3 regions of the Mycobacterium montefiorense genome follow, and region 3 is predicted to be linked to each of the others. Evidence: riboswitches for the same ligand, from Rfam matches in the RefSeq annotation. Region 3 holds a riboswitch; each other region holds the start of a gene.
What was found. Region 3 has a riboswitch for cobalamin ahead of metE (5-methyltetrahydropteroyltriglutamate--homocysteine S-methyltransferase). Riboswitches for the same ligand answer to the same signal wherever they lie in the genome.

Region 1 (9,838 bases), on a different contig from region 3:
CGTAGAACTCGGGCGCGGCCAGCAGCGCGCCGACGCCTTCTCCGACGACCTCGACGACGGCTTTGGTCAGCACCGCAAACAACGCCAACGACGAACCGGCGACGATCGCCAGCAGCACCGCGGCCACCGAGCCGGACCAGATCCGCGCGCCCAGCACGCAGAACACCAGCGCCGGGCCCATCACGAGAGCGACCACCATCCAGGTTTCGACCGTCCCGCGCGACGCTCCGGGATCCGGATCCCCGACGATGACCACCACCGCCAGGGCGGCGGCCAGGAGCAATGCCCAAGTCCATTCCCAGCGGGTGACCGAGCGCCGGGTCATCCGCGCGTAGATCGGCAACGCAAACAGCAGAGCGGTGACCTGCAACGCCGTCACCATGATCACGGAGCCCAGCGTCAGCGCTGCGGCCTGTAGCGCGTAGTTGCCGATGGCACCGCCCGCCCCCAGCCACCACTTGGTGTCGCGCAGCGACATCCGGAAGAGCTCGAGGTGGCCTACCGGTTTGTCGGTGATCTCCTGCGCTGAACGCTGACGGACAACGTTGCCCAGTGCCGACGCGAACGCGGCGAGCAGGGCGAGGACAACGGCGATGTCCGTTTTCGTCATCTGCGACCTCCTCCCCGGCGCCGCGGCCCGAGGGCCAGTATCTACGGCGGGTATTCGCTACCCGTTTCAAAACCGTTTCCGTTGCGTGCGTGACACGCGCTGCTTTCCGAAGAAACGGTCCTGCGCAATACGTAGTTCACGAACCTATGTACAACCTATGACACGGCTGTGGCTGGATGCTGACTCCCGATAGGACCGAAGAACGCCCCCAATGGTGTCACAGCCGGACACCCGGCCGCCGCCCCGGCTTGCTCTGCGACAGCCATCGTCGCGACTATTTCGCGGGACGAAACCGCCGTCGCAACGACCTCCCTCCGCCATCCTGACGTGCCCCCTCCAGCCCCACAAGTACCAACAACACCAATTGTCACCATTACCGTACCGGGCGCTGCGACGTCGCCCTACGCCCCCAGCAACGGTGGAATGGAACTGTTATCCGGGCCGGGTGCGAGGATTACACCGGTTGCTCGACGGCGCCACCGAGCGCCGCGTCGATGCGCTTACCGGTCGCGACGGCATCGACGCGGGCAAGCTCCGCGGTGGCCGCCGCCACCACCAACGCGGCTGCGATCAGGGCGACCATTCCGCCGCGGCCGGTGTTCAGCGTTTCGCCGAGGACGACGACGCCCAGCAAAGCCGCCACCACCGGCTGCGACACCTGCAGGGTCGGCATCGACGCCGTCAGCGCGCCGGCCCGGAACGCCGACTGTTCCCACCCGAAGCCGCCGATGGCGACCAGAAGCCAGGCGTACAACTCGGGGCTGGCGAACACTGTCCAGCCACCTTCGCCGAGCCGATGGACAACGCCCTTGGTGAGTACCGCGAAGATCCCCCACAGCGCACCCGAGACGAAGGCGAACAGCACCGCGGCCAGCGCGCCGCCCCGGATACGGGCGGCCACGATGGACCCGACCAGCAGCGGCCCCAACACCGCCGCCACGTAGGCCCAGGTCTGAAGTGATGCATTGGAATGGCCGGCCTGCGGGTTGCCGACCGTGACGATCACGGTGACCGCCGCCGTCAGCACGACGGCCCAAATCCACTCCCGGCTACTCACCGGGCGCTGAGCCAATTTCGCGCTGATCGGCAGCGCGAATAGCAACGACAGGACCAGCAACGCCTGCACGAGCAGCACCGAACCCCGGTCCAGCGCGGCCGCCTGCAACACGATGCTGCCGATCAGGATCAGCACGTCCCATCGCCAGCGTTGATTGCGGGCCAATTTGGCGAACAGCTGCGGCAGGCCAAGCGATGTGTCGGTAATCCGGTGCGTCGCACGCTGCTGGAGGACGTCGCCGATCGCGACGCACAGCGCCGAAGTCAACGCGAGCAACGCGGCGATATCGGCCTTGTCCATGTGCGGGTTCTCTCCAAGTCGAGCGTGATTCACGAGTAAAAATGCTGCGTGCACCACTGTTCCACAACGGGCTGTCCAAACAACGACAATCAGGTTGCGGCATACAGCCCGCCAAGCTGCTTGAATACTGTTGGAATCGGTGACGGAGCAGCTGTTGATGGCAGCAGGTCTCCCGACCGAACGGGTGCCGCTACGCGCGGCAGGTGCGCGGGAATGTGACCGCGCGAAGGGTAGGTGACGAGCGCATGACCGATGACGCGCCCCGCTCCAGCGACGCCGCCAAGCCGACACCACGTCCTGGTCCACGCCCGGGCCCGCGGCCAGGGCCTGGGCCGACAGCACGACCCAGCGCCCACCCGTTGGTGTTGCCCCCGGCCAGCAATCCGCACCAGTACGGCCGCGTCGACGACGACGGCACGGTGTGGCTGATCAGCTCATCCGGCGAACGCGTCATCGGCTCCTGGCAGGCCGGCGACCGTGAGGCCGCATTCGCTCACTTCGGTCGGCGGTTCGAGGACCTGAGCACCGAGGTCACGCTGATGGAAGAGCGGCTGGCCTCCGGAAGCGGCGACGCGCGCAAGATCAAAGCCAACGCCTCCGCACTGGCCGAGACGTTGCCGACGGCCTCCGTGCTGGGCGACATCGATGCGCTCGCGGGCCGGCTGACCATCCTGGTGGAGCACGCCGACGCCACGGTCGCCGACGATCGTTCCCGCCGCGACGAGCACCGGACCGCGCAGACCGCACGCAAGGAGGCACTGGCCGCGGAGGCCGAGGACCTGGCCACCAACTCGACGCATTGGAAGGTCGCCGGCGACCGGATGCGCGAGATTCTCGACGAGTGGAAGACGGTCACCGGCCTGGACCGAAAGGTCGACGACGCGCTGTGGAAGCGCTATTCGGCAGCGCGCGAGGCGTTCAACCGGCGGCGGGGTTCGCACTTCGCTGAGTTGGACCGCGAGCGCGCGGGCGTGCGGCAGTCCAAGGAACGGCTCTGCGAGCGGGCCGAGGAGATGTCCGACTCGACGGACTGGGCGGGCACCAGCGCCGAATTCCGAAAGCTGCTGACCGAATGGAAAGCGGCGGGGCGGGCGACCCGGGAAGTCGACGACGCCCTGTGGCACCGCTTCAAGGCCGCCCAGGATGCGTTCTTCACCGCGCGCAACGCCGCGACGGCGGAGAAGGACCATGAATTCCGGGGCAACGCCACCGCCAAGGAGGCGCTGCTGGCCGAGGCCGAGAAGATCGACACCAGCAATCACGAAGCGGCCAGGTCGGCACTGCGGTCGATCGCCGACAAATGGGATGCGATCGGCAAAGTGCCCCGGGAGCGGTCGGCCGACTTGGAGCGGCGACTGCGCGCCGTCGAAAAGAAGGTGCGCGATGCCGGTGAAGCGAATTGGTCCGACCCCGAGGCACAGGCCCGGGCCGAACAATTCGCGACCCGCGCCGAGCACTACGAGCAGCAGGCCCGCAAGGCGGCCGCGGCCGGCCGGACCAAAGAAGCCCAAGAGGCACAGGCCAATGCCGAACAATGGCGCCAGTGGGCGCAGGCCGCCGTTGATGCGCTGAAGCGCTAGCGGTTCTCCGCCTGGTCCGGCGGCGCCTCGGCGTCGGGGTTCTCAGCGACGGGGCCCTCGGGAGTGTCCGCGTCGCCGAGGGTCTCCAGCAGCGTCCTGGATTGCTGCTCGGCACTGACGCGTCGGCGTTGCTCTTCGGCCGCGAGTTGCACGATCGTGCGCGACCACAACACACGGGCCCAGTGGAACGTCAACAGAATCAAGGTGATCCATGCGACGAACAGCCCGATACCGGGGCCGGGATGACCGGCGGCAACGGTCTGGCGTGACCACACCGCCAAGAGCCCGGTCGCGCTGGCTATCGACGTGCCTGCCAGCGCGATCCAGGCCAGCGCCCAGCGCCGTGTCAGCAAGGCCACCATCGAGAAGCCCACACCGAAAACCAGTGCCAGCCAGGTGAACACCTTGGACGGCAGCGACAACGCGGCGGCACCGGCGCCGTGGCTGCTGAACAGCACATCCCAGCCACGGACATGACCGGTATGCGGCAGGATGAACGATCCCAGCAACACGAACACCAGGATCGCGACGACGAATGCCCGTGGGCCCGGGTCGATCTCGCGTGCTACCCGGCGTTCTGCGGCCTCGATCTCGGCTCGCAGGGCGTCATAGTCGGTGTGTTCTTTCGTCATCGGGCACATCCAAGGGATTCGACTGGTTCGGCGGCAGGCCCGATGCCTGGCATGCCCAGACCGATACCGCGTGGGCGTTGTCCGGCAGCATATGCGTCACCGGCTCGGGTGCGGCGGTGGGTCAGGATGCCGGCATCGGCGATCAGGTGGTGCGGCGCGGCCCCGGTGACCGCCGTGGTGATGATATCGCCGGGCCGCACCGCGGTATCCGCGGTGAAATGCACCAGCCGTCCGTCGCGCGCCCGCCCGGTCATGCGGGCCGTGCGAGCGTCCTTACGACCTTCGCCGGTGGCGACCAGCAATTCGACCCACTGACCGATCAGCTCGCGATTGCCCTCCAGTGAGATCTGTTCCTGCAGTTCGATCAGCCGCATATAACGTTCCTGCACAACGGCTTTCGGCAGCTGTCCGTCGAGTTCGGCAGCCGGGGTGCCGGGACGTTTGGAGTACTGGAAGGTGAACGCCGCCGCGAACCGCGCCTGGCGCACCACGTCGAGGGTGGCCGCGAAATCCTCTTCGGTCTCGCCGGGGAATCCGACGATGAGGTCGGTGGTGATGGCCGCGTGCGGCATGGCGGCGCGAACCCGGTCGATGATGCCGAGGTAACGGTCGGCCCGGTAGGAGCGCCGCATCGCCCGCAGCATCCGGTCGGATCCGGACTGCAGCGGCATATGCAGGGCGGGACAGACATTGGGTGTCTGCGCCATTGCCTCGATGACGTCGTCGGTGAATTCGGCCGGGTGCGGCGAGGTGAATCGCACGCGTTCCAGCCCGTCGATAGCTCCGCAGGCCCGCAGCAGCTCGGCGAACGCGCCGCGGTTGCGGGGCAATGCCGGGTCGGCGAACGATACACCGTAGGCGTTGACGTTCTGGCCCAGCAGGGTGACTTCCAGTACCCCGTCGTCCACCAGCGATTCAACCTCGGCCAGGATATCGGCCGGGCTGCGGTCGACCTCCTTGCCGCGCAGCGACGGGACGATGCAGAACGTGCAGCTGTTGTTGCAGCCGACGGAGATGGAAACCCAGGCAGCGTAGGCGGATTCGCGAGCGCTCGGCAGCGACGACGGAAACTCCTGCAGCGCCTCGACGATTTCCACCTGGGCGACTTTGTTGTGCCGGGCCCGGTCCAGCAGCGTGGGCAGCGACCCGATGTTGTGCGTACCGAACACGACGTCGACCCATGGGGCCTTGCGTAACAAGGAGTCTCGGTCCTTTTGGGCCAGACAGCCACCCACGGCGATCTGCATGTCCGGGTTGTCGCGTTTGCGCGGGGCCAGGTGGCTGATGTTGCCGTACAGCTTGTTGTCGGCGTTTTCGCGCACCGCGCAGGTGTTGAAGACCACCACGTCCGCGTCGGCGCCCTCGGCGGCGCGGATGTAACCGGCCGCCTCGAGCAGGCCCGCGAGCCGCTCGGAGTCGTGGACGTTCATTTGGCAGCCATAAGTGCGAACTTGATAGGTGCGCGCCGACCCAGCCACGGCCCCGGAGAGGCTCGCGGCGTCTGGCGCCACTGTCGAAGTCACGGGGCCATGCTACGGCGACCGGGGCCGAGGGCATTAACCCGCAGCTAGACCCGGCGGCGTTCTCGTTCGGCGTTCAGCTCGGCGAGGACGACCTCGCAGGCCAGGTTCTGGCTATAGCCACGGCGCGCCAGCATCCCCACCAGCCGTCGAGTGATCCGCGCGTCGTCCCCGCTCAGCGTCTCCCGTCGTAGCTTGGCCTGTACCAGTTCTTCGGCCCGGCCTCGCTCTGCACCGGCGTCGATCCCGGCCAGCACCGTGGTGATGACCTCTTTGTCGACACCTTTGGTGTGCAGCTCGGCGGCCAAGGCGTGCTTGCTCTTTCCCACCCTGGCGTGCCGGGACTGCACCCACTGTTCGGCGAAGTCCCGGTCATTCACCAACCCGACAGCGGCCAGCCGATCGAGCACCCGGGCACTGACGTCGCCGGGGTATCCGCGTTTCGCGAGCTGGCCGGACAACTCGGCCCTGGTGCGCGCCCTCGCGGTGAGCAGGCGCAGGCACAACGCCCGCGCCTGCTCTTCGCGGGCAGGCTCAGAAATCGACGGGGGCGGGGAGGACGTCGTCATCGGTCACCACCGCACCGATGCCCATCTTTTCCTTGATCTTCTTCTCGATCTCGTTGGCGATATCGCCGTTCTCCATCAAGAAGTTGCGGACGTTCTCCTTACCCTGGCCGAGCTGTTCGCCCTCGTAGGTGAACCAGGAACCGGACTTGCGGACGAAGCCCTGGTCCACGCCCATGTCGATCAGCGAGCCTTCCCGGCTGATGCCCCGACCGTAGAGAATGTCGAACTCGGCCTGCTTGAACGGCGGTGCCACCTTGTTCTTGACCACCTTGACCCTGGTGCGGTTACCGACCGCGTCGGTGCCGTCCTTGAGCGTCTCGATCCGGCGCACATCCAGGCGCACCGATGCGTAGAACTTCAAGGCCTTTCCACCCGTGGTGGTTTCCGGACTGCCGAACATCACCCCGATCTTCTCGCGGAGCTGGTTGATGAAGATCGCCGTGGTTCCCGAATTATTCAGCGCGCCAGTCATTTTCCGCAACGCCTGACTCATCAGCCGGGCTTGCAGCCCGACGTGGCTGTCACCCATCTCGCCTTCCAGTTCCGCACGCGGCACCAGCGCGGCCACCGAGTCGATGACCAGGATGTCGAGTGCGCCGGAGCGGATCAGCATGTCGGCGATCTCAAGGGCCTGCTCACCGGTGTCGGGCTGGCTGACCAGCAGGGAATCGGTGTCGACGCCGAGCTTCTTGGCGTAGTCCGGGTCCAGGGCGTGCTCGGCGTCAATGAACGCCGCGACGCCGCCGGCGGCCTGAGCGTTGGCCACCGCGTGCAGGGCGACGGTGGTCTTACCCGAGGACTCCGGGCCGTAGATCTCCACGACCCGGCCGCGCGGCAGGCCGCCGATGCCCAAGGCCACGTCCAGCGCGATGGATCCAGTCGGAATGATCGAGATCGGTTGACGTGTCTCTTCGCCGAGACGCATCACCGAGCCTTTGCCGTAGCTCTTCTCGATCTGGGCCATCGCCAGCTCGAGAGCCTTCTCGCGGTCGGGGGCTTGCGCCATGGTGCCTCTCCTATAGTCGATGTGTTCGATGACCGGTTTCGGTCGGTTGGGCGAGACATTAGAGATGGCCACCGACAAGTCGACATCTCCGAACGATCACCACAGTAGCCGAACACCTGTTCGATTCAAGTTCGACACGCCGCGCGTGTGGCAACATCGGCTACCGAAAGGGCGTCGACGGGCCTGCAGGAAAAAGCTGAGGAAACCGGTGCGAATCCGGTGCGGTCCCGCCACTGTGATCGGGCGTCGCATTGCGACCCGAGAGCCAGATACTCACCGTCGGCGCTTCCTCACTAGACGCTGGGGCGGACCTCCCCAGAGAGGGTGGCGCGCACGCATGGATATCTCCTGCGAGCTTGCCCAAATATCTTCCTACAAAGGATTTTTCGCGCTCACGGTGGGCGGCACCGGAGCAGGGTGGCATCCGGTCCGACAGGACTACGCCGACGGCTTCACCGGTTTGATCGACACCACCGCGCAGCACTACCACACGACTGACCTACGGATCGGCGCCTCGCTGGTTCATCTCGGCCATGCCACCCGGCTGTGGTCACCGGTGCTGGCATGCGCTTTGGCCCACGACGTTGTTCCAGACCTCGACGACCTGCAACGTGCCGACGACGGGGCGCCGCTGCGCATGCCCGAACCCATCGGAACAGCGGTGCCGGAAATCTCCGCGGAGTTGTTGTACGGCGTTGTGGTGCAACAACATATGCAGCCGTTCGAGGCAGGTCTGCGGGTCAAGCTGGCGCCTGTCCTGCTGGCAGGCAATATCGCGTCCGCACTCGTCGGCGCGTCGCGGGCGCTGCTCGTGGCCCGGCCCGACCTGCGCGCACGGATTGTCGAGATCACCGGTTCCCTGCTGGACACCGGCGTGCTGTCCGGATCCGGTGCTATCAGCGGCTCGCATCTGGGCTTCAAGCGCAACAGCTGCTGCCTGTTCTATCGCCTCCCGGGGCGAGCAGTGTGCGGCGACTGCGTCTTTCGCCAGGCACCACGATCAAGCCGGAGATGAGTATGCGAAAAAGCTCACCACTGCTCGCGGGGCACATCGAAGTCGACGCACAACGCCCGCCAGACATCGCGAGGTTCGACGCCGTCTTCGATCGCCTGCGACGCGGTTCGGCCGTCAAAACCGGGCAGCACGTGGTCTACCAGCACCGAAGCGCCGTACGCGGTGCCGAACCGCAGCACCACCCGCTCGTTGAACTCCGTCAGCCGCACGCCAGCCAACATACCGATCGCAGTCATCCCGCGAGCGCCAGCGCTCGGTGGCATATCCGCACCGGGTCGGCGACGCGGTGGATGCCGGCCGCGGCCGTGCGTGCGGCCTCGCGGTAGCGGGGTGCCGACAACACTTCGCTGACCGCCTGGACCAACGCGTCGGCCGTCAACGGCCGGATCAGCCGCGCGCTCCCCTGGCGCATCACCCGATTGGCGATCTCCCACTGGTCGCCGCCGCCGGGCACCACCACCAGCGGCACCCCGGCCAGCAGCGTTTTGGCCACCATTCCATGGCCGCCGCCACAGATCACCACATCGGCATGCGCCAACAGCTCGTCCTGGCGTCCCAGCCCGACCACCGCCCACGACGGCACCGTCAGCTCCGGTCCGTCCAGCCGCGACACCAACAGACGCGATCCCGCCGGCAGCGTCTCGCCCGGCGTCAAGCACGCCAGCGCAACCTCGGCGAGACCCTCGGTGCCGATCAATGCGGTCGACGGCGCGACCACAACCACCGGCCCCGAGCCGGCCGGGACCTCGAGGATCTGATCGGTCGGCTCGAAGTGCAGCGGCCCGACCACGACGGCCTCGGCCGGCCAGTCCGGCCGGGAAACCTCCAGCGCGGGCAGTGTGGCGATCAGCCGCCGCAGCGGCCCCCGATCGCGCGCCGGCAACCCGATCTCGACGCGGGATCTCTCACGTTGCTGCTGGCCCGCGCGCACGGAACGCGCCGTCATCGCCCGCATCGCGGCATCACGCAGCCGGCCGCGAATGCCGGTCGCCGGGGCTAGCCCGCTGCCGATCGGCGGCAACCCCTTCGACGGCAGATACAGCGGATGCGGGTTCAGCTCGATCCACGGGATGTCCAGTAGCTCGGCGGCCATGCCGCCGCCGGCGGTGATCACGTCGGACACCACCAGGTCGGGTGCCAGGTCGCGCAGCGCCGGCACGTTGAGCACCGCCATCCGCGCCGCGCGCCGGTGGATTCGGGCCCCGGCGTCGAGGTCTTCATCGGTCGCCGCGAGCCCGTCGAGTGCGACAGCCGCGATGCCCACGTCGCGGGCGGCTTGGATCCATTCCTCGCCGGTGAACAGGGTGGCTTCGTCGCCCGCGTCCCGGAAACGCTGACACAGCGCGATCGCGGGAAACGCGTGCCCAGGATCCGGCCCGGCGACCACGGCGACTCGCACCGCCTTACCCTGCCACAGCGGCCGACCGGCACGCGCCCTACGCTGGCACCATGACCGAGCTGACCGGAACAGCCGTCGCGAACACGCGCACGGTCGAGACTTTTCTGAACGCCTTAATGGATGCGGACTACGAAACCGCGGATGCCTCAT
Region 2 (9,838 bases), on a different contig from region 3:
TTCAAGCTCACCGAGGCCGAGACCACGCGCCTGCTGCGTATGGAGGACGAACTACACAAGCGCATCATCGGTCAGGTCGATGCCGTCAAGGCCGTCTCCAAGGCGATTCGCCGTACCCGCGCCGGGCTGAAAGACCCCAAACGCCCGTCGGGCTCGTTCATCTTCGCCGGCCCGTCGGGTGTCGGTAAGACCGAACTGTCCAAGGCGCTGGCCAACTTCCTGTTCGGCGACGACGACGCGCTCATCCAGATCGACATGGGCGAATTCCACGACCGGTTTACCGCGTCGCGGCTGTTCGGTGCTCCGCCCGGATATGTCGGCTACGAAGAGGGTGGCCAGCTCACCGAGAAGGTGCGCCGCAAGCCGTTTTCCGTGGTGCTGTTCGACGAGATCGAGAAGGCGCACCAGGAGATCTACAACAGCCTGTTGCAGGTGCTCGAGGATGGTCGGCTCACCGACGGGCAGGGCCGCACGGTGGACTTCAAGAACACCGTGCTGATCTTCACGTCCAACCTCGGCACCTCCGACATCTCCAAGCCGGTGGGCCTGGGCTTCACCCAGGGTGGCGGCGAGAACGACTACGAGCGGATGAAGCAGAAGGTCAACGACGAGCTGAAGAAGCACTTCCGCCCCGAGTTCCTCAACCGCATCGACGACATCATCGTCTTCCACCAGCTGACTCGTGACGAGATCATCCAAATGGTCGACCTGATGATCGAACGCGTCGGCAAGCAGCTCAAGACCAAGGACATGGCGATGGAGCTGACCGACAAGGCCAAGTCGTTGCTGGCCAAGCGCGGCTTCGACCCGGTGCTGGGTGCTCGCCCGCTGCGGCGCACCATCCAGCGCGAGATCGAGGACCAGCTCTCCGAGAAGATCCTCTTCGACGAGGTCGGTCCCGGTCAGGTCGTTACCGTCGACGTGGACAACTGGGACGGCGAAGGTGCCGGCGAGGACGCGGTGTTCACGTTCGCCGGAGCGCGCAAGCCGCCGGCCGAGCCGGAACTGACGAAAGCCGGAGCGCACGCCGCGCCCGACAGCCAGTAGCACTACAGCAAAACGGGTGGTTAGTCTCTGACCGGACTAACCACCCGTTTTGCTGTGCTGAGAGCTAAGGGGTTCGGCTGTGCTGATCGTCACCACGAATGACCTTCCGGGCTGGGAGATTCGGCGCGTCTGCGGCGAAGTGTTCGGACTGACCGTTCGCTCGCGCAATGCGTTCGCCCAGTTCGGTGCCGGGCTGAAGTCGATGTTCGGCGGCGAACTGGCCGGCATGACCAAGAATCTCGCCGAGAGTCGCAACGAGGCGATGGGTCGGCTGATCGCCGAGGCGCGCAACCGCGGCGGCAACGCGATCATCGCGATGCGGTTCGACACCACTGAGATCGGCGACGTGTGGACCGAGATCTGCGCCTACGGCACGGCAGTGGAGGCGGTGCCGGTTACGGATGCCGCGAAGTACACCGCCAGCCAACTGGGCTACGGCGGACAGCCCGCGCAGTAGTGATTGGTTCTACTGTGCAGTCCGATTAGACTGACGACTGTTATCAGTTATTGCTGATGGGCAACGGAATCTGGTGAAATTCCAGAACGGTCGCGCCACTGTGGAGAGTCAGACCCGGAACCCGTCACGAAGGTGGGACGCGTCATTCCCAGAAGGAGTCAGCAGTGTCCAGTTCTGAGACGACCCGCGCACGCGCGATAGATTTGTCGGCGTCGAGCGCCGCGCTCTGGTTGGCGGCAACCGCTTTCCTGGCGTTGTTGGCGATTTACTTCGTCGGCGTCGATCAAGGTGCCGTGTCGCTGTTTGGCAGCGACACGCATGTGCACGAATTCGTGCACGATGCGCGCCACCTCCTCGGCTTCCCCTGCCACTGATCCGGCGTGGAGAAGCGTCTGATCGGACGCGGGCTGCTGGCGGGCGCAATCGGCGCCGTGCTGGCATTCGTATTCGCCCGTCTGTGTGCCGAACCCGTAATCGCCCGGGCGATCGACTTCGAAGACGGTCGTACCGACGCCGAGAATGCCCACGGTGTGCATGAGCATGGCGCGGAGCTGTTCACCCGCGGCGTGCAGTCCAACCCCGGACTGGGCTTTGGTGTGCTGATTTTTGGTGTCGCCATGGGTGCGCTGTTCGCCGTGCTGTTCTGCGTCACCTATGCCCGCACTGCAGGCCGTGCGGAAAGCCCTGCGCCGCGCCAACTTTCGCTGCTTCTGGCGGTGGGTGCCTTCGTGGCGGTCTACCTGGTGCCGTTCGTGAAATATCCGCCGAACCCGCCCGCCGTCGGTCAGTCCGATACCATCGGGGCCCGCACCGGCTGGTATCTGCTGATGGTGCTGGCGTCGGTGGTGCTGGCGAGCGGGGCGGTGTTGCTGGCCCGGCGACTGGCTGACCGATTCGGCCGGTGGAATTCACGGCTGCTCGCGGCCGGGGCTTACCTGGTCGCCGTCGTGGTGGTGATGGTGGCGTTACCAACGGTGGACGAGACGCCCGCGCCGTTGCGCGACGCCTCCGGCACGATCATCTACCCGGGCTTTCCCGCCGATGTGCTCTACGAATTCAGGCTGCTGTCGTTGGGCACGCAGCTGCTGCTGTGGGTCACCATCGGCCTGGTCTTTGCGATACTTGCCGATCGGTTGCTGACAGAGCGCTCCGAGAACGGACGGGTATCGAGCATCGCGGCGTGACGGAGGTCGTCCGGCTGACCCTGGTGTCGCACGCGATGACCGACGCGATGGCGGCGGTACGCTTTCCGGCCGACGAGCCGCTCAACGAAACCGGGTGTCGGCAGGCGAAAGCCGCTGTGGGCCTTGATAGCCCCGGGACACGTCACCTCGCCGGACCCGAGCGGCGCGCCCGCCAAACCGCGGAGCTACTCGGGTTGCAGGCCACGGCCGAGCCGCGGTTGGCCGACCTCGACTGTGGCAGCTGGCGTGGACAGACACTCGGTGCCGTGGCCGCGGCGGACCTTGAGGTGTGGCTGACCGAACCGGCATGCGCGCCGCACGGCGGGGAATCCGTCGTCGACCTCACCGAGCGGGTGGCTGGATGGCTGGCGTCGTTGATCGAAGAACCTTCGCGAATCGTTGCGGTGACCCATCCGGCAGTGATCCGGGCGGCGATCCTGGTGGCTCTCGGCATTGGGCCGAAGTCGTTCTGGCGCATCGATATTGCACCGGTTGCCGCAACGACGATGCATTACCGCAACGACTGCTGGACGCTGCGGCTGCACTGACTACTGCGGCGCGATCAGCGCGAACGCCCGCTTGGCGACCTGCAGCATCCAGCCCGTTACCTTCGGCCCATGATCGCGCGGCCAATTCAGCTGGAAGCTGACGACCCACGGCTGTTGCATCTTGTCGACGGCATACCAGCTGAAGGTCAGATCGCCTGGCAGGCCACCGGCTTTCGCCCCGATATAGGGCCAAACATTTCGGTCCAGCTGGATACCCGAGACCGCGGACAGGATCTGCTTGATCGGTGCAGCCTCGCCGACCGCGTCGGCTTGCAGCGCCGCATGGACTCGGCAGATGTCCTCGGCGCTGCCGTACCACTCCGCTCCGTACGCCGACGCCGGGGTGTGGGCGCGAGCCGGATCAGGTTCATACGGTGCTGAATTCGCCTGTGCCAGCAGCTGGGCGCGGACCTGCGGGGCCGCGTTCTGCCACTGGCTGCGCAGATCCGGTCGGCCCCAGCCGATGGAGAACAGCTCGTACATCGTGGGGAAGGGAGTCATGCTGGCCGGATCGTGATGGCCGGCCGTGGCGAGCGCGGATTCGATGGCGCGCGTGCCCATTCTTTCGATCAGCAAATCGGTAGCCATGTTGTCGCTGTTGGCGATCATCTTCGCGGCCGCGGTGCGCACCGAAACGTGGTCGCCCGGAGCAAGTCCCAAGCCCGACGAACCCACCGCCTTGCTCTTTTCGGTGACTGTCAACTGATCGTCCCAGGACACCGTGTGGTTGCGAATTGCGCCCGCCAATGCGTGCAACACGTAAAGCTTGAAAATCGATGCCAGCGGCAGAGATTCGCCGGTATTGGTGCCCACCACCGGATCGCAGCGGCCATTGTCGACCTTGGCGACCTGATAGGAGTACCGCGCACCGGTCTTGCTCAGCGTGGCGTCGATGTCACGCCATGAGGTGATGGTCGGCGGCAGTGTCTCGAGCTCAAACCGATCAACCCGCCCGACGTCGTCGGTGTGAATCCGGATGTCTTGGCGCGCGCCGTAGGACGAGGTGAGGTGCAGCGTGGCAACGCTGGCGCTGATATCTACCCCGTCGAGGGCGAACGGACGATCCCACCAGAGTTCTTCCATGGTGGTTTCCACCGAGTCCACCTTGTCGGGCGCGGCCAGAGTGCGAACTCCGACCGGGCCGATCGGCCAGTCCGAGTTGAGCATGTCGACGGTCTGCTGAGCCCGCAGGCCGGGAGGCGTCCGGGTATCGATCGCCCGCCCGGCGTTGGCCGCGTTCGCCTGTGGTGACGGTGATGGGGAGCAACCCGGTACCAAGGTCGCGACCAGTGCGGCGGCCGCGGTGACGGCCACGAAGCGGCGCCGCGTGGGACCCAGCCTTTTCGGCCTACTCAGTAGGCTTACTCCCGGCCACGTCCATGACCACCTCGAATTCCAGCAACGACGCGCCGGTCGCCACTGGGTTGGCACGCTGACCAGCATGAGCTTCGACGGCGGGCCCACTCGCCCAGGCCTGGAATGCTTCATCGGACTCCCAGTGTGTCACGACGAAATAGCGGTTCTCACCCTTGACCGGGCGCAACAGCTGAAAGCCGAGGAAGCCGGGTTGGTTGTCCACGGCGTGTGCCCGGTGGGCGAACCGCTTCTCCAGCTCAGGGCCGGCGTCGGCTTGTACTTCGATGGCATTGATCTTCACCACTGGCGACATGTCCGCTAGGCTACCCCGCCCCCTGCCTCGTCCCACCCCTGGGCGGGACACGCAAGATGGTGCTATGCCCACCACCTTGTTGACCGCTCACGGCGGGCACGGTGAGCCGTTGATCCTGGTGCACGGCCTGATGGGCCGCGGCACCACCTGGTCGCGTCAGCTGCCGTGGCTGACCCGGCTGGGCACCGTCTACACCTACGACGCGCCGTGGCATCGCGGGCGCGACGTGCAGGACCCGCATCCGATCAGCACCGAGCGCTTCGTGGCCGATCTAGCCGACGCGGTAACCACATTGGGGGTACCGGTACGGCTGGTGGGGCATTCGATGGGTGCCCTGCACTCCTGGTGTCTGGCCGCGCAGCGTCCCGAATTGGTTTCGGCGCTGGTGCTCGAGGACATGGCGCCGGACTTCCGCGGCCGCACCACCGGTCCGTGGGAGCCGTGGCTACATGCTCTTCCGGTCGAATTCGAAACTGCGGAAAAAGTATTCAGCGAATTCGGGCCGGTAGCCGGGCAGTATTTCCTGGATGCCTTCGACCGCACCGACACCGGTTGGCGGCTACACGGCCATACTTCGCGATGGATAGAGATCGCCGCCGAATGGGGAACCCGGGACTACTGGACGCAGTGGCAAGCGTGCCGGGCGCCGGCGCTGCTGCTCGAGGCCGGCAACTCCGTTACCCCACCGGGCCAGATGCAAGCGATGGCGAAGACCGGTTCTCCGACAGCGTATTTGGCTATTCCTGAAGCCGGTCACCTGATTCACGACGAAGCTCCGCAGCTGTACCGCCAGGCGGTCGAGTCATTCCTCGCCGGCTAGCCCGAATCGGCCGTCGGTCGTCTGGGTCACCAGGCCGTCGGCGAGCAGCGAATACAGGGCGCGGTCCCGCTGCGCGGTGTCGGTCAGCCAAGCCACGTCGAGCGCAGCTCGGGTAACCGGAGAGTCGTTAGCGCGCAACACATCCAGTAACCGCCCGCGGACCTGACGATCTGTTCCGGCGTAGGTCTGAACGCGGCGGGCCGGGGATTGCGCGGGGGGAAAGCCGGCATGCCGCCACGCGCACTGATCGACTGGGCACAACCCACAGCGGGGTGTTCGCGCCGTGCATACCGTGGCGCCCAATTCCATTAGTGCGACCGAAAACTGAGGCGCCGTATCACCTTTCGGCAACAGCGCCGAGACGTCGGCATGGTCGCGTGTCGCAGAGGGTGTACCGGCGTCGGCCAGGCCGTGCACGGCGCGGGCAACCACCCGACGAACATTAGTGTCCACCACCGGCACCCGCTTGCGGTAGGCGAAGCACGCCACGGCCCGCGCGGTGTAGCTGCCGATACCCGGCAAACCCAACAGGATCTCGACGTCGTCGGGAACGACGTCGCCGTGATCACGCGCGATGACGATGGCGCATTCATGCAAGCGTTTTGCCCGCCTCGGGTAGCCCAGCTTGCCCCAGGCCCGCAGCACGTCGGCAGCACTGGCCGCGGCGGTCGCCGACGGGGTCGGCCAGCGTTGTACCCATTCCGTCCAGATCGGCAGCACCCGAGCCACCGGCGTCTGCTGCAGCATGAATTCGCTGACCAGAATCTGCCACGCGTCCACACCCGGTTCCCGCCAAGGTAGATCGCGGCGCGTGCGTTCGTACCACCCCAGAAGTTCATGAACGGGGATTTGCCCCGGGCTAGTCATCGCCGCCCGCAACACGCCAGAATGTGTCCCATGCCCATCTCCAATCCGGTATCAGCATGGAAAGCACTCAAAGAGGGTAACGAGCGATTCGTCGCCGGACAGCCTGCGCACCCGAGCCAGAGCGTCGAGCATCGCGCCAGCCTGGCATCCGGTCAGAAGCCGACCGCGGTGATCTTCGGTTGTTCGGACAGCCGGGTCGCCGCCGAGCTGATCTTCGACCAGGGTCTGGGCGACATGTTCGTGGTGCGCACCGCCGGACAAGCCATCGACACGGCAGTGCTGGGCTCGATCGAATACGCGGTCGTGGTGCTCGACGTTCCGCTGATCGTCGTCCTCGGCCATGACAGCTGCGGTGCCGTCAAGGCTGCCATCGGCGCGGTCGACGACGGTGCGATACCAGGGGGGTTCGTTCGCGACGTGGTGGAGCGGGTCGCACCGTCGATCCTGATGGGCCGCCGCGACGGACTGAGTCGGGTCGACGAGTTCGAGGCACGGCATGTGAGCGAGACGTTGGCCCAGCTCACATCGCGTTCTGCCGCCATCGCCGAGCGGGTGTCGGCCGGCAAGGTGGCACTCGCCGGGGTCACCTATCACCTCGCCGACGGGCGAGCGGCGCTGGTCGACCACATCGGAGACATTGGCGAGTAGGGGCGAGTAGCTCCGTTTCCGCCTCGCGCCGCGGGGCCACTAACACGGGCCTAACACGTTCGAAGGTCAGCTAACATCGCGACACGCCGAGTCGGATCGGACAAATCGGTGTGACCTGGACTTACGGTGTGATCGTGCTGGATCTAGAACCACGTGGCCCGCTACCCACGGAGATCTATTGGCGGCGCAGGGGGCTGGCCCTGGGGATCGCGGTCGTCGTAATCGGCATTGCTGTCGCGGCTGTCCTTGCCTTCATGGGTAACGGTGCGGGCGCCAAACCCGCCAGCGTCAACAAGGCCGGATCGGCTCAAAACACGCCCGCCGCGCCACCGCCGCAAGCAGCACCGCCGCCGGGGCAGGAAGGTGTCACCCCGGTGCCGGCGCCGCAGGGTCAGAACCCCGAGGCCGTGACGCCCACCGCTGCGGTGCAGCCGCCGCCGGTGCTGAAGGAGGGCGATGACTGCCCCGACTCGACGCTGGCCGTCAAGGGTCTGACCAACGCTCCCCAATACTTCATCGGCGACCAGCCGAAATTCACGATGGTCGTCACCAACATCGGGCTGGTGGCCTGCAAGCGCGACGTGGGTGCCGCTGTGCTGGCCGCCTACGTCTACTCGCTGGATAACAAGCGGCTGTGGTCCAACCTGGACTGCGCACCGTCCAACGAGACGCTGGTCAAGACCTTCACGCCGGGTGAACAGGTGACGACGGCGGTGACTTGGACGGGAATGGGCTCCTCGCCGCACTGCCCGCTGCCGCGGCCGGCGATCGGCCCGGGCACTTACAACCTGGTCGTCCAGTTGGGCAATCTGCGCTCGCTCGCGGTTCCGTTCATCCTGAATGTTCCGCCGCCCCCGCCGGGGCCGGTGCCGGGTCAGCCGGCGGTGCCGCAGCCGGAGGCCCCGCCCGGGGTTGGTCCCGGTCCCTCGCCCGCGGGGTAGTTGGTCCGTCAGCTGAGCGGGTCGGCGATCGTCGACTCCGCCAGCTGCGACAGCCCTTCCCGCACATGGCGGGCCCACATTGCGCCGATGCCGTCGACCGATTGCAGGTCGTTGGCGCTGGCGGCCAGCAGACCCTGCAGGGTGCCGAAGTTTCGGACCAACAGATCCACATGGGCGAACTGCAGCCGCGGGATACCGGCCATCGCGCGATAGCCACGCGAGCTCAGTGCCGAATCCTGCGCCTCTGCCGTCGTCGGATAGCCGAAAACCTTTGCTAACGAGGTGATTTCGAGCAGCTCGGTGTCCGACAACGCTCCAGTTCATCGAGTGTCGCGATCATCTGTGCATCCGATAGCGGCTCGGGGCTGGCATGGTAGTCACGCACGATCAGTTCTCGATCGGCGTCGTTGCCGCCCAGCAGCTCCTCGAGTTGCAGCCGCAGCTGGCGTCCGTCGGTACCCAATTCGACAACGTCGTAGTCGATCACCAGGCCGATCCGACGGACCAGCTCGAGTCGCTGCACCGCGGTCATCACGTCGCGCAGGGTGACGAAGTCTTCGATCTCCGCGCGCGACAGCAGCCGGCTGACCTCGTCGAGCCGGGTCTTGTAGCGCTCCAGGGTCGCGATGGCCTGGTTGGCTCGCGACAGGATGGTCGCGGAATCGGCCAGCACGTGGCGTTCCCCGCCCACGTAGACGGTGACGATGTTCATCGAATGGCTGACCGAGATCACCGGGTGACCGGTCTGGATCGCGGCTCGTTCCGCCGACCGGTGCCGGGTGCCCGACTCGTCGGTGGGGATCGACGGATCGGGCACCAGCTGCACGTTGGCCCGCACGATGCGGCTGGCGTCGGTGGACAGCACGACGGCACCGTCCATCTTCGCCAGTTCACGCAACCGCGTCGGGGCGTAGCGGACATCGAGAGCGAAGCCACCGTCGCAGATGGCCTCGACGTTCTCGTCGTTGCCGAGCACGATCAGCGCGCCGGTTCGGCCACGCAGAATGCGCTCCAGGCCATCCCGGAGCCCGGTGCCAGGTGCCAGGCGGGCGACTGTTTCACGCAGGGTCGGACGGGTCACAGGCTGTCATTCTGCTACGCCAAGGCTCGCGGCGTAGCAATGTCTAGCCGTTCGAGTCCACAGGGCCTGCTGCTGCGGTGGTCGGCGATGTCGCTCATGTGCTCCAGCGCCGCGCCGATGGTGGGTGCGCTCAGCGCTCGCATGCTCCGTGGAACGGCGTCGCATCCCGGTGGAATCAGCGCGATGGTGAACCCCTGCCGCGCGGCTTCGGCCAGCCGCCGGTCCATCCCGCTGACCCGGCGCAGATCGCCCGCGAGCCCCACCTCACCGACCATCACCGCGGTTGTCGGCAGCGGCAGATCGGTCAATGCCGAAGCCAGCGCAATCGCGACGGCGAGATCCGAGGACGGATCGGTCAACCGCATGCCGCCCACAGTGGACAGGTAGATGTCGTTGGCGGCCAGCGGCAGCTTGGCGTGCTTTTCCAGCACGGCGGTGATCATCGCGGCGCGGGAGTGATCGATCCCGCTGACCGCGCGGCGCGGTGAACCGGCGTTCGGTGTGGCCAGCAACGCCTGCACTTCGCCGATCAGCGGCCGCTTGCCGTCCAGGGCGACCGTGATTGCGGTACCCGCG
Region 3 (9,838 bases):
CAGAGTGGCTGGTCGAGAACATGGCTAAGGTGCCGCTGCTGGTAATCCCAAGCTATCAGCCCTACTTGCCGCGCATCGACGGCGACGAGTCGTTTCACCTGGCAACCTTGTACGGTTCGATCTTCCCCGCGGTGTGGAACTTTCAGCTGGCCTTGCACACCCGCGGCTACGGCACCTGCGTGACAACCCTGCACCTGCACCATGAAGACGAGGCGCGGCAATTGCTCGGGATCCCGCCGACTTACGTCCAGGGCGCGCTGCTGCCGGTGGGCAGGCTGCGGTCCGGGCACAACTTCTCCCCCGCCCCGCGGCGGCCGCTCGACGAGGTGATTGCGGTGGACAGTTGGGACGGTCCCGCGCTCTAGGGCTTTAGAATGGCTCTGTCACCGCTGTTAGCAGCGCATTTGAGCCGGTTTCGAATCGGGCAATCTGATAGCCTTTAACAAAGATTTGGTTCGGCAGGAGGACGAATGCGTAGGTTTGCCCGGTCGCAGTCCTCTCGATGTGCGCACCGTTAGCCATGGCCAAAGCCGAGACCTTGGCTAAGGGCAAGCGGGCGCTGGCCGATCGTCTGGATCAGGCCGACGACTCCGGGACGCGCCGCACCGAGATTCTGCAGACCGCGGCCACTTTGATCGCATCCTCGGGATTGCGAACCTCGTTGCAGGAGATCGCCGACGCGGCGGGGATTCTGCCCGGAAGCCTGTATCACCATTTCGAATCCAAAGAAGCGATCCTGATCGAGCTGATCCGCCGCTATCAGGACGACCTGAACCGCATCGGGGAAAACGCCCAGGCGCGATTGGACGACGCCGGATCGCGGCCGGCTGCCGAGAAAATCATCGAGCTGGGGTCGGCGGTCGCCAACTGCGCCGTACACCATCGGGCCGCCCTGCAGATGTCGTTCTACGAGGGCCCGAGCGCGGACCCCGAATTGATGAACCTGACCCGGCAGCAGTCCGTGGCGGTTCAAGAGGCCATGGTGCAAACGCTGCGCGCCGGCAGGTGGACCGGCTACATCAAGCCCGACATCGATCTACCCACACTGGCCGATCGCATCTCTCAGACCATGCTGCAGGTCGGGCTCGACGTCATGCGGCACAACTCTGCACCCGACCAGGTGGCCGAGCTGCTGTGCCGAATCATCTTGCAAGGGCTGGCGGCCCGGCCCCCCACCGACTCGGCACTGGATCGCTCCAACGCCTTCGCGGCCGCCAGCGCCGTCATCGAGTCGTGGGCCGACGACAGCGACGCCGACCCCAGCGACAAGACCGCCCATGTCCGTGCGGTGGCCCGTACCGAATTCGGCCGCAAAGGCTATGAAGCCACCACGATCCGTGACATCGCGTCGGCGTCGGGTCTTGGCACCGGCACCGTCTATCGGGTGATCGGATCCAAGGACGAGCTTCTCGACTCGATCATGGAATCGTTCGGGCAGAAGGTCGAGGCGGGGTGGGTCAGCGTGCTGCGCTCGGATGCCACGCCCATCGAGAAGCTGGATGCGCTGAGCTGGATCAACGTCAACGCGCTGGACCGATTCTCCGACGAATTCCGGATCCAGCTGGCGTGGATGCGGCAATCGCCGCCGACCGCGAATCCGGGCTGGTCGTATCCAACACGGCTGCGGCAGATGAAAACGCTGCTCTCCGAAGGTATCCGCGCCGGCGAGATTCGCATCGACACTCCGTCGGCCGCGATGCTGGCACGCTGCGTCATCGGGCTGCAGTGGATACCGGAGAACATCCTGCGTGCGGTCGGGAAGCGGGCGGCGCTGGTGCACACCCGTGACACCGTCTTGCGCGGTGCCGCCGTTCGCGGCAAGTAAGCCCGTCTACTTAATCCCGACCCGGGTATTGAACCAAATAACTGTTACCCATACAGTTGAGCAGTTAGAACCGCGTTGGCATTATCCGAGAAGGGGATTTCCATGACCATTGTCGATCGGTTGCGCTACGACGGCAAGCGCGCTCTCGTTGTCGGTGGCGCGACTGGCATGGGCGCCGCGGCGGCCAAATCAGCGGCTGAGCTCGGCGCCGAAGTCATCGTGATGGATTACGCACCGGTGAGCTATGACGTCGCCAAGTCCATCCAGGTGGACCTGCGCGACACCGCGTCCATCGATGCCGCGCTCGAGCAACTCGACGGTCCGGTCCACGCCGTGTTCTCGGCGGCCGGCATCGCCGACGGCACGACGGACCTGATGGCTATCAACTTCCTCGGCCACCGGCATCTGATCGAGCGCCTGCTCGAGCGCAACCAGCTGCCCTCCGGCTCGGCGATCTGCTTCATCTCCTCGGTCGCCGGCATGGGCTGGGAGAACGACCTGGACCTGCTGACCGAGTTCCTGGCCACGCCGGACTTCGCGTCGGCCCAGGAGTGGGTCAAGGCGCACGAGGCCGAAGGCATCATCCACTACGGCTTTTCCAAGAAGGTCGTCAACGCCTACGTGGCGACCCAGGGCTATCCGCTGCTGAAGAAGGGCATCCGGATCAACGCGATCTGCCCGGGTCCCACCGACACGCCGCTGGCCCAGTCCAACGCCGACCTGTGGCTCACCTTCGCGCAGGACTACCGCGACGAGACCGGCTCCAAAGTGCACACGCCCGAGCAGATGGGCGACGTGATGGCGTTCCTGAACAGCGCCGCCGCCTTCGGCATCAGCGGGATCACGCTGCTGGTCGACTACGGGCACACGATGGCGTCGCTGACCAACGCCTATCCGCCGGGAAAGCCGATCATCGACATCATCATGGGGCGGGTCAAGCTCTAGGGCCGGTGGCCTCGAGCTGGAACGGCTGCATCGACAAGTAAGCATCCGCCGCGCACCAGCGCGCCGCGAGGAATCTCTCGTCTTGCCAATCGGAGAGTTCTCCGGTAGCTTCCGACTCAGCTACCGGAGAACTCTCCGTTAATGCATTCGGGAGGAGTGGACCTTGCAATACATCAAGCTCGGCACATCGGGACTCGACGTGTCTCCCATTGCGATTGGCGCCATGACCTACGGCGATCCCCGGCGCGGGCATCCCGTGTGGTCACTGCCCGAAGACCAGTCTCGACCCCTGATCAGATACGCAATCGAAGCCGGGATCAACTTTTCGACACCGCGAACATGTACTCGCAGGGAAGCAGCGAAGAGATCCTTGGGCGCGCGCTGCGCGACTTCGCCAGCCGCGACGACGTCGTTGTCGCGACCAAGTTGAGACACGCAATGCGTTCGGGACCGAACGGTAAAGGCTTGAGCCGCAAAGCAATCATGACCGAGATCGACCATTCACTGCGCAGACTGGGTGTCGACTACATCGACCTTTACCAGATTCACCGCAATGATCACACCACGCCGTTGGAGGAAACTCTCGAGGCACTTCATGATCTGGTCAAGGCCGGCAAGGTCCGCTATCTCGGGGCGTCATCGATGCCGGCATGGGAGTTTTCCAAAGCCCTGCACCTGCAGCGCAACAACGGCTGGGCGAGATTCGTCTCGATGCAGGATCACTACAATTTGTTGGCTCGCGAGGAGGAGCGCGAGATGATCCCACTCTGCCTCGACGAGGGCGTGGGCGCCATTGTCTGGAGTCCGTTGGCGCGCGGAAGGCTGGCACGATCCTGGGGTGACGTGAAAGCCACCGCACGGTCGTCGAACGACGGATTTGCCGACTTGCTTTATGCCACTGCCGATAACAGCTCCGACAAAGCCATCGTTGATGCGGTCGGCGCTGTCGCCGAGGCGCACGGCATCAGTCGCGCCCAGGTGGCACTCGCCTGGCTGCACGCCAAACCCGTGGTGACAGCACCCATTGTCGGAGCGAGCAGTGTCGGTCAGATCGACGAGGCGATTGCCTCCCTCGACGTCGACCTCACGGCAGCCGAAATGCAGATGCTGCAGGCACCGTACACACCGCGCTACGACTTCCAGGGCATGTCAGACGATGCGCAGTTGCAGGCGGTGATCGCGCATGTACCCCAATTAACCACCGCTGTATAGCGATTCGTAGGCAAGAATCGCAAGGCGGTCCGACATCGCCCGGCGGTGGACGTGCACGGTAGACCGGCGAGCATCTCGTCGTGCACATGAACGTATTCCGACCACACGGCGTATCGAATTCAGCAATTGCGCTGCTTTATACGTTGGCCTGCTTGTCTCACGCGTTCCACTCGAAGGGAACAAGTCATTGCGTTATGTGCTGAAACCCGACGATATCCCGGCGGCATGGTTCAACGTGGCGTCCTGCCTACCCGCACCACTGGCAATACCGAAACACCCGGTCCTCGATCGAGGAGTCGACCGCGACGATCTTGGCGCGATCTTTCCTGCTGCGCTGATCGAGCAAGAGATGTCCGCCGACCCCTGGGTCGACGTGCCAGGCGAAATACTCGACATCTTAAGACTCTGGCGTCCAACGCCATTGGTGCGTGCGGTGCGTCTGGAACGAGCTCTTCAGACGCCGGCCCGGATCTACTTCAAAGACGAGTCGGTCTCACCCACCGGTTCCCACAAGGCCAACACGGCAGTCGCCCAGGCGTACTACAACAAAGCCGAAGGTATTCGACGGCTCACCACCGAAACCGGTGCCGGACAATGGGGTAGCGCGTTGTCGATGGCTTGCCAGCTATTCGACCTGGATTGCCGCGTCTTCATGGTGGCCGCGTCGCACCAGCAGAAGCCGTATCGCCGCGTCCTGATGGAGACTTGGGGCGCCGAGGTGATTGCCAGCCCGTCTACCACAACCGAGGCAGGCAGATCAGTCCGACAAAGCCATCCTGACAGCCCCGGTTCGCTCGGGATCGCGATCAGTGAAGCCGTCGAAGAGGCGGTTGGCCGCTCGGATACTCACTACGCGCTCGGTTCCGTGCTGAACCATGTGCTGCTTCATCAGACCGTCATCGGATTGGAAGCCAGAGAACAACTGCAGCTCGCGGGCGAGGGCAGCCCGGATATCGTCATCGGCGCATGCGGCGGCGGCTCGAACTTCGCGGGTCTGGCTCTGCCGTTTCTGCAATCACGCCCCGGTGCAGCGAGCAGGCCTCGCCTGATAGCCATCGAACCGCGATCCTGCCCGTCATTGACAGCAGGCCAGCTGCGGTACGAATCCGGCGACACCGCGGGTCTGACACCGCGGATGTGGATGTACACGATCGGGCGCGAATTTGTGCCCCCCGCTACCCACGCCGGAGGACTGCGCTATCACGGCGCCGCGCCGATCCTGTCAAATCTCTTGCAACACCAGTGGATCGAGGCCGTTGCGTACCCGCAGCGGTCCGTGCTCGAAGCCGCCGTGAGGTTCGCACGCACCGAGGGCATGGTCCCGGCACCGGAGACCGCGCACGCCATCAAAGGCGTGATCGAAGCAGCGCTGGCAGCGCGGCGCGCGCAGCAGGAACCCGTCATCTTGTTCAACTACTCGGGGCATGGCCTACTCGACTTGGCGGCCTATGACGATTACTTCCACGACCGGCTGTCCGACGACTGATTGCGGTCTTACCCGAGACGGTCTCCACCTATGCTCGGTCTGCAACAGAGAGTGTCCTTGACCAAGGAGGTATCGGTCCGTGGCAGACGACGCTGTCGCCGGGATCCGCGCCGACGCCCTGCGCAATCGAGAGCACATCATTGAAGTTGCGCACGACGCCTTCGCCGCGTCGGGAACGACCTCGCTCAATGAGATCGCCAAACGAGCAGGCGTCGGTGCGGGAACGCTGTATCGCCATTTCCCCACCCGGGAAGCGTTGATCCTCGCGGTATACCGTCACGACGTCCAGCGACTTGTGGGTTCGGTGCCCAAGTTGCTGCAGGCTCACCCGCCGTTGGATGCGTTGCGTTTGTGGTTCCAGAAATTGGCAGATTACGTTCGCCTCAAACACGGTCTGGGCGACGCACTGCACAGTGCAGCGCTACAGGACGCGATCGACGAAACGTATACCCCGGTTGTCGCTGCAGTCGGCCAGCTGGTCGATGCCTGCATTACCGACGGGTCCCTTCGGCCGGACCTCGATCCCGCAGATGTTCTGCTGCTGATGGGTTTTCTGTGGCGGGTCGCAGACGGAGCAGAGGGAAAGCGGCAAGCCAAACGGATAATGGGCCTCGCAATCGAGGGACTGCGGAGCAGCTGACCGGGCCGCCGCGGGGGTTCTGACGCGTACGGTCGGGGTATGGCTCGAATCCTCGTCATCGGCGGCCACGGCAAGGTTGCGCTGCAGCTCGCCCGCATCCTGACCGAACGCGGCGACGAGGTCAGTTCGGTCTTCCGCAATCCCGACCATTCCGACGAGGTCGCCGCCACCGGCGCCAAACCGGTGGTGGCCGACATCGAGCAGCTCGATACGAATGCCCTGGCCGATCTGTTGACCGGGCACGACGCCGTCGTCTTCGCGGCCGGAGCGGGCGGCGGCGATCCGGCGCGAACGTATGCCGTCGACCGTGATGCCGCAATCCGGGTGATCGACGCCGCCGGGCAGGCGGGCATCAACCGGTTCGTGATGGTGTCGTACTTCGGCGCGGGGCCGGATCACGGCGTGCCGCAGGGCGATCCGTTCTTCGCCTACGCGGAGGCCAAGGCCGCCGCCGATGCCCACTTGCGGGCCAGCGAACTGGACTGGACGGTGTTGGGTCCCGGCAGGCTCACCCTGGAGCCGGCGACCGGTCGCATCGTCGCCGGCCAGGGCAAGGGCGAGGTATCCCGCGCCGATGTCGCGCTCGTGGTGGCTGCCGCCCTTGCCAACGATTCGACCCTGCGGCGGACCATCGAATTCAACAACGGGGACATCCCGATCGCAGTGGCGTTGGCGGGCTGACTAAACTACTCCTCGCAGCTGGTCTGCTTGCGCCGCACCCGCGGCGCCGGCATCGAACGAAGCAACGTGAGTAACGCTTCGTAAGAGGGAACCCGGTGAGAATCCGGGACTGTCCCGCAACGGTATGCAGGAACGACCGCCGTCAGAGTTTCTGGCAAGCACTGGTCTTACGACTGGGAAGCGACGGCCACTAGGAGCACCACCCGGTGCGCGCCTGCAAGTCCGGAGACCTGCCAGCTGTGCCGGGCGCGCCGCGCCCGGCGGCTCATCGCCTCGTGGAATGGGCGCTAGGCTGCAGCCGTTGCGATACGTGCACAGGGTGCGCACCGCTACCGGATCGGCTGCATGTCCGCCGGCGGTGACCTCCACGCCGATTGAAGGACGAATATCGTGACCCCTCAAGCATTCACAGCGACAGTTGTCGGCTCTCCGCGCATCGGCCCGAAACGGGAACTCAAACGCGCGACCGAGGGCTACTGGGCAGGACGCACCAGCCGAGCCGACCTCGAAAACATTGCCGCCACCTTGCGGCGCGACACCTGGAAGCGCCTGGCCGACGCGGGCCTGGACTCGGTGCCGGTGAACACCTTCTCCTACTACGACCAGATGCTCGACACCGCGGTCATGCTGGGCGCATTGCCGGCTCGCGCCGCGCAGGTTCCCGACGAGCTGGACCGCTACTTCGCCGCGGCGCGCGGCAACAAAGACGTCGCGCCGCTGGAAATGACCAAGTGGTTCGACACCAACTACCACTACATCGTTCCCGAGATCGAGCCTGCGACGAAGTTCTCGCTGAATCCGGACAAGGTGCTCTCCGAGCTCAAAGAGGCTCAAGGGCAGGGAATTCCAGCGCGTCCAGTCGTGATCGGCCCGGTCACCTTCCTGTTGCTGAGCAAGGGCGTCAACGGTGGCGGCGCGCCGATCGAGCGGCTGCAGGAGCTGCTACCGATTTACTCCGAGCTGCTGTCGCTGCTGGCCGACAACGGCGCGCAGTGGGTACAGATCGACGAGCCGGCTCTGGTCACCGACATCTCCCCCGATGCCCCCGCGCTGGCCAAAGCCGTGTACAACGCGCTGGGCAAGGTGAGCAACCGGCCCGCCATTTACGTCGCCACCTACTTCGGTGATCCCGGCGACTCATTGGGAGCGCTGGCCCGCACACCCGTCGAGGCGATCGGCGTCGACCTGGTTTACGGTGCCGACACCGCGATCGCCGCGGTGCCCGAGCTGGCCAACAAGACACTGGTGGCCGGTGTCGTCGATGGACGCAACATCTGGCGCACCGATTTGCAGGCGGCGCTGAGCAAGCTGGCGACGCTACTGGGTTCGGCGGCCAACGTCGCCGTCTCGACGTCGTGCTCGACGCTGCACGTGCCGTACTCGCTGGAACCGGAGACCGGCCTCGACGACGCGCTGCGCAGTTGGCTGGCGTTCGGTCAGGAGAAGGTCGCCGAGGTGGTGGCGCTGTCCCGAGCGCTGCATGAGGGCCGCGACGCGGTCGCCGAGGAGATCGAGGCCTCCAACGCCGCGGCGGCCTCCCGGAAGAAGGATCCGCGGCTGCACAATGACAAGCTCCGGGCTCGCATCGACTCGATCGTGACGTCCGGTACGCACCGCGGCGACGCCGCGCAGCGGCGCACCAGCCAGGAAGAGCGGCTGCACCTGCCGCCGCTGCCGACCACCACGATCGGCTCGTTCCCGCAGACCGTAGAGATCCGCAAGGCCCGCGCCGCGCTGGTCGCCGGTGAGATCGACGAGGCCGAATACGACCGCAGGATGAAGCAGGAGATCTCCGACGTCATCAAGCTGCAGGAAGGCCTCGGCATCGATGTGCTGGTGCACGGCGAGCCGGAGCGCAACGACATGGTGCAGTACTTCGCCGAGCAGCTGGACGGATTCTTCGCCACCAAGAACGGCTGGGTGCAGTCCTACGGCAGCCGCTGCGTGCGGCCGCCGGTCCTTTTCGGTGACGTGATCCGCGAGCAGCCGATGACGGTGGAATGGGCCAAGTACGCGCAGTCCCTGACCGAAAAGCCGGTCAAGGGCATGCTGACCGGCCCGGTCACGATCCTGGCCTGGTCGTTCGTCCGCGACGACCAGCCGTTGGCCGACACCGCCAACCAGGTGGCGCTGGACATCCGCGACGAGACGGTGGATCTGCAGTCCGCCGGCATCGCGGTGATCCAGGTCGACGAGCCCGCACTGCGCGAGCTGCTGCCACTGCGTCGCGCTGATCAGGACGAGTACCTGAGCTGGGCGGTCGGGTCGTTCCGGCTGGCCACTTCCGGCGTCGATGACTCGACCCAGATCCACACGCACCTGTGCTATTCGGAGTTCGGCGAGGTGATCGGAGCCATCGCGGACCTGGACGCCGATGTCACGTCGATCGAGGCGGCTCGCTCACACATGGAGGTGCTGGACGACCTGAACTCGGTCGGCTTCGCCAACAGTGTTGGCCCGGGCGTCTACGACATCCACTCGCCGCGGGTGCCGAGCACCGGCGAGATGGCCGAGTCGCTGCGGGCGGCGCTGCGGGCCGTTCCGGCGGAGCGGCTGTGGGTCAACCCCGACTGCGGGTTGAAGACGCGCAACACCGACGAGGTGAACGCCTCGCTGCAGAACATGGTTGCCGCCGCGCAGGAAGTCCGCGCGGGGGTCTAAGCGGTTTACTCCGCTTGCTCGGACAGCACCTGGACCGGCACATCGTCGGCCCAGGGCTGCCGGGTGACCATGTCCGAGACTTTGACGATGCCGCGCTCGAACTCGCCTGTCGCGGCGTCCACCAGCCGATAGGACTGGGTCTGGCGGTGGATCGGCTGAGCGTCGAGTAGCACGACCCGCACTTCGCCAGGCAGGAAGCCGCAGCGCTGCTGCATCGCGGCGATCAACTGCTCGTTGTGCATATGGCCGTCGCCGAAATTCCATCCGATCGCGGTGCTGCAGATCCGCTCCCCGTCGGTGATGACGTAGTCGTCCTCGTTGCCGTCGGCCATCGCGCGATGCGCGAGTGTGAACAGCGCGCGGCCGTGAGTGTTCATGGCGCGGAACG

Region 1: linked by a shared signal. The riboswitch ahead of H7K34_RS16025 ((2Fe-2S)-binding protein) and the one ahead of metE (5-methyltetrahydropteroyltriglutamate--homocysteine S-methyltransferase) in region 3 are both predicted to bind cobalamin.
Region 2: linked by a shared signal. The riboswitch ahead of H7K34_RS10920 (CbtB domain-containing protein) and the one ahead of metE (5-methyltetrahydropteroyltriglutamate--homocysteine S-methyltransferase) in region 3 are both predicted to bind cobalamin.

Annotation. Positions count from the first base shown of each region.
Region 1 covers NZ_JACKVL010000013.1:567,851-577,688, reverse strand. Annotated here, with positions in the region: gene H7K34_RS16060 (DMT family transporter) at 1-610, opposite strand, end outside; gene H7K34_RS16055 (DMT family transporter) at 1,065-1,967, opposite strand; gene H7K34_RS16050 (DUF349 domain-containing protein) at 2,213-3,547, shown strand; gene H7K34_RS16045 (Rv2732c family membrane protein) at 3,544-4,188, opposite strand; gene miaB (tRNA (N6-isopentenyl adenosine(37)-C2)-methylthiotransferase MiaB) at 4,176-5,702, opposite strand; gene recX (recombination regulator RecX) at 5,747-6,268, opposite strand; gene recA (recombinase RecA) at 6,234-7,274, opposite strand; cobalamin riboswitch at 7,436-7,569, shown strand; gene H7K34_RS16025 ((2Fe-2S)-binding protein) at 7,612-8,289, shown strand; gene H7K34_RS16020 (DUF3046 domain-containing protein) at 8,304-8,498, opposite strand; gene H7K34_RS16015 (glycosyltransferase) at 8,522-9,688, opposite strand; gene H7K34_RS16010 (limonene-1,2-epoxide hydrolase) at 9,739-9,838, shown strand, end outside.
Region 2 covers NZ_JACKVL010000012.1:270,651-280,488, forward strand. Annotated here, with positions in the region: gene clpC1 (ATP-dependent protease ATP-binding subunit ClpC) at 1-1,047, shown strand, start outside; gene H7K34_RS10915 (YbjQ family protein) at 1,127-1,504, shown strand; cobalamin riboswitch at 1,525-1,685, shown strand; gene H7K34_RS10920 (CbtB domain-containing protein) at 1,669-1,878, shown strand; gene H7K34_RS10925 (CbtA family protein) at 1,885-2,688, shown strand; gene H7K34_RS10930 (histidine phosphatase family protein) at 2,685-3,236, shown strand; gene H7K34_RS10935 (Cpe/LpqF family protein) at 3,237-4,574, opposite strand; gene mhuD (mycobilin-forming heme oxygenase MhuD) at 4,585-4,905, opposite strand; gene H7K34_RS10945 (alpha/beta fold hydrolase) at 4,970-5,725, shown strand; gene H7K34_RS10950 (HhH-GPD family protein) at 5,708-6,592, opposite strand; gene H7K34_RS10955 (carbonic anhydrase) at 6,623-7,240, shown strand; gene H7K34_RS10960 (hypothetical protein) at 7,375-8,181, shown strand; partial or broken gene disA (DNA integrity scanning diadenylate cyclase DisA) at 8,190-9,262, opposite strand; gene radA (DNA repair protein RadA) at 9,277-9,838, opposite strand, start outside.
Region 3 covers NZ_JACKVL010000007.1:161,858-171,695, reverse strand. Annotated here, with positions in the region: partial or broken gene H7K34_RS05455 (nitroreductase family protein) at 1-365, shown strand, start outside; gene H7K34_RS05450 (TetR/AcrR family transcriptional regulator) at 521-1,825, shown strand; gene H7K34_RS05445 (SDR family oxidoreductase) at 1,928-2,770, shown strand; gene H7K34_RS05440 (aldo/keto reductase) at 3,110-3,982, shown strand; gene H7K34_RS05435 (TrpB-like pyridoxal phosphate-dependent enzyme) at 4,179-5,468, shown strand; gene H7K34_RS05430 (TetR/AcrR family transcriptional regulator) at 5,548-6,108, shown strand; gene H7K34_RS05425 (NAD(P)H-binding protein) at 6,148-6,789, shown strand; cobalamin riboswitch at 6,792-7,041, shown strand; gene metE (5-methyltetrahydropteroyltriglutamate--homocysteine S-methyltransferase) at 7,180-9,450, shown strand; gene H7K34_RS05415 (DUF3556 domain-containing protein) at 9,456-9,838, opposite strand, start outside.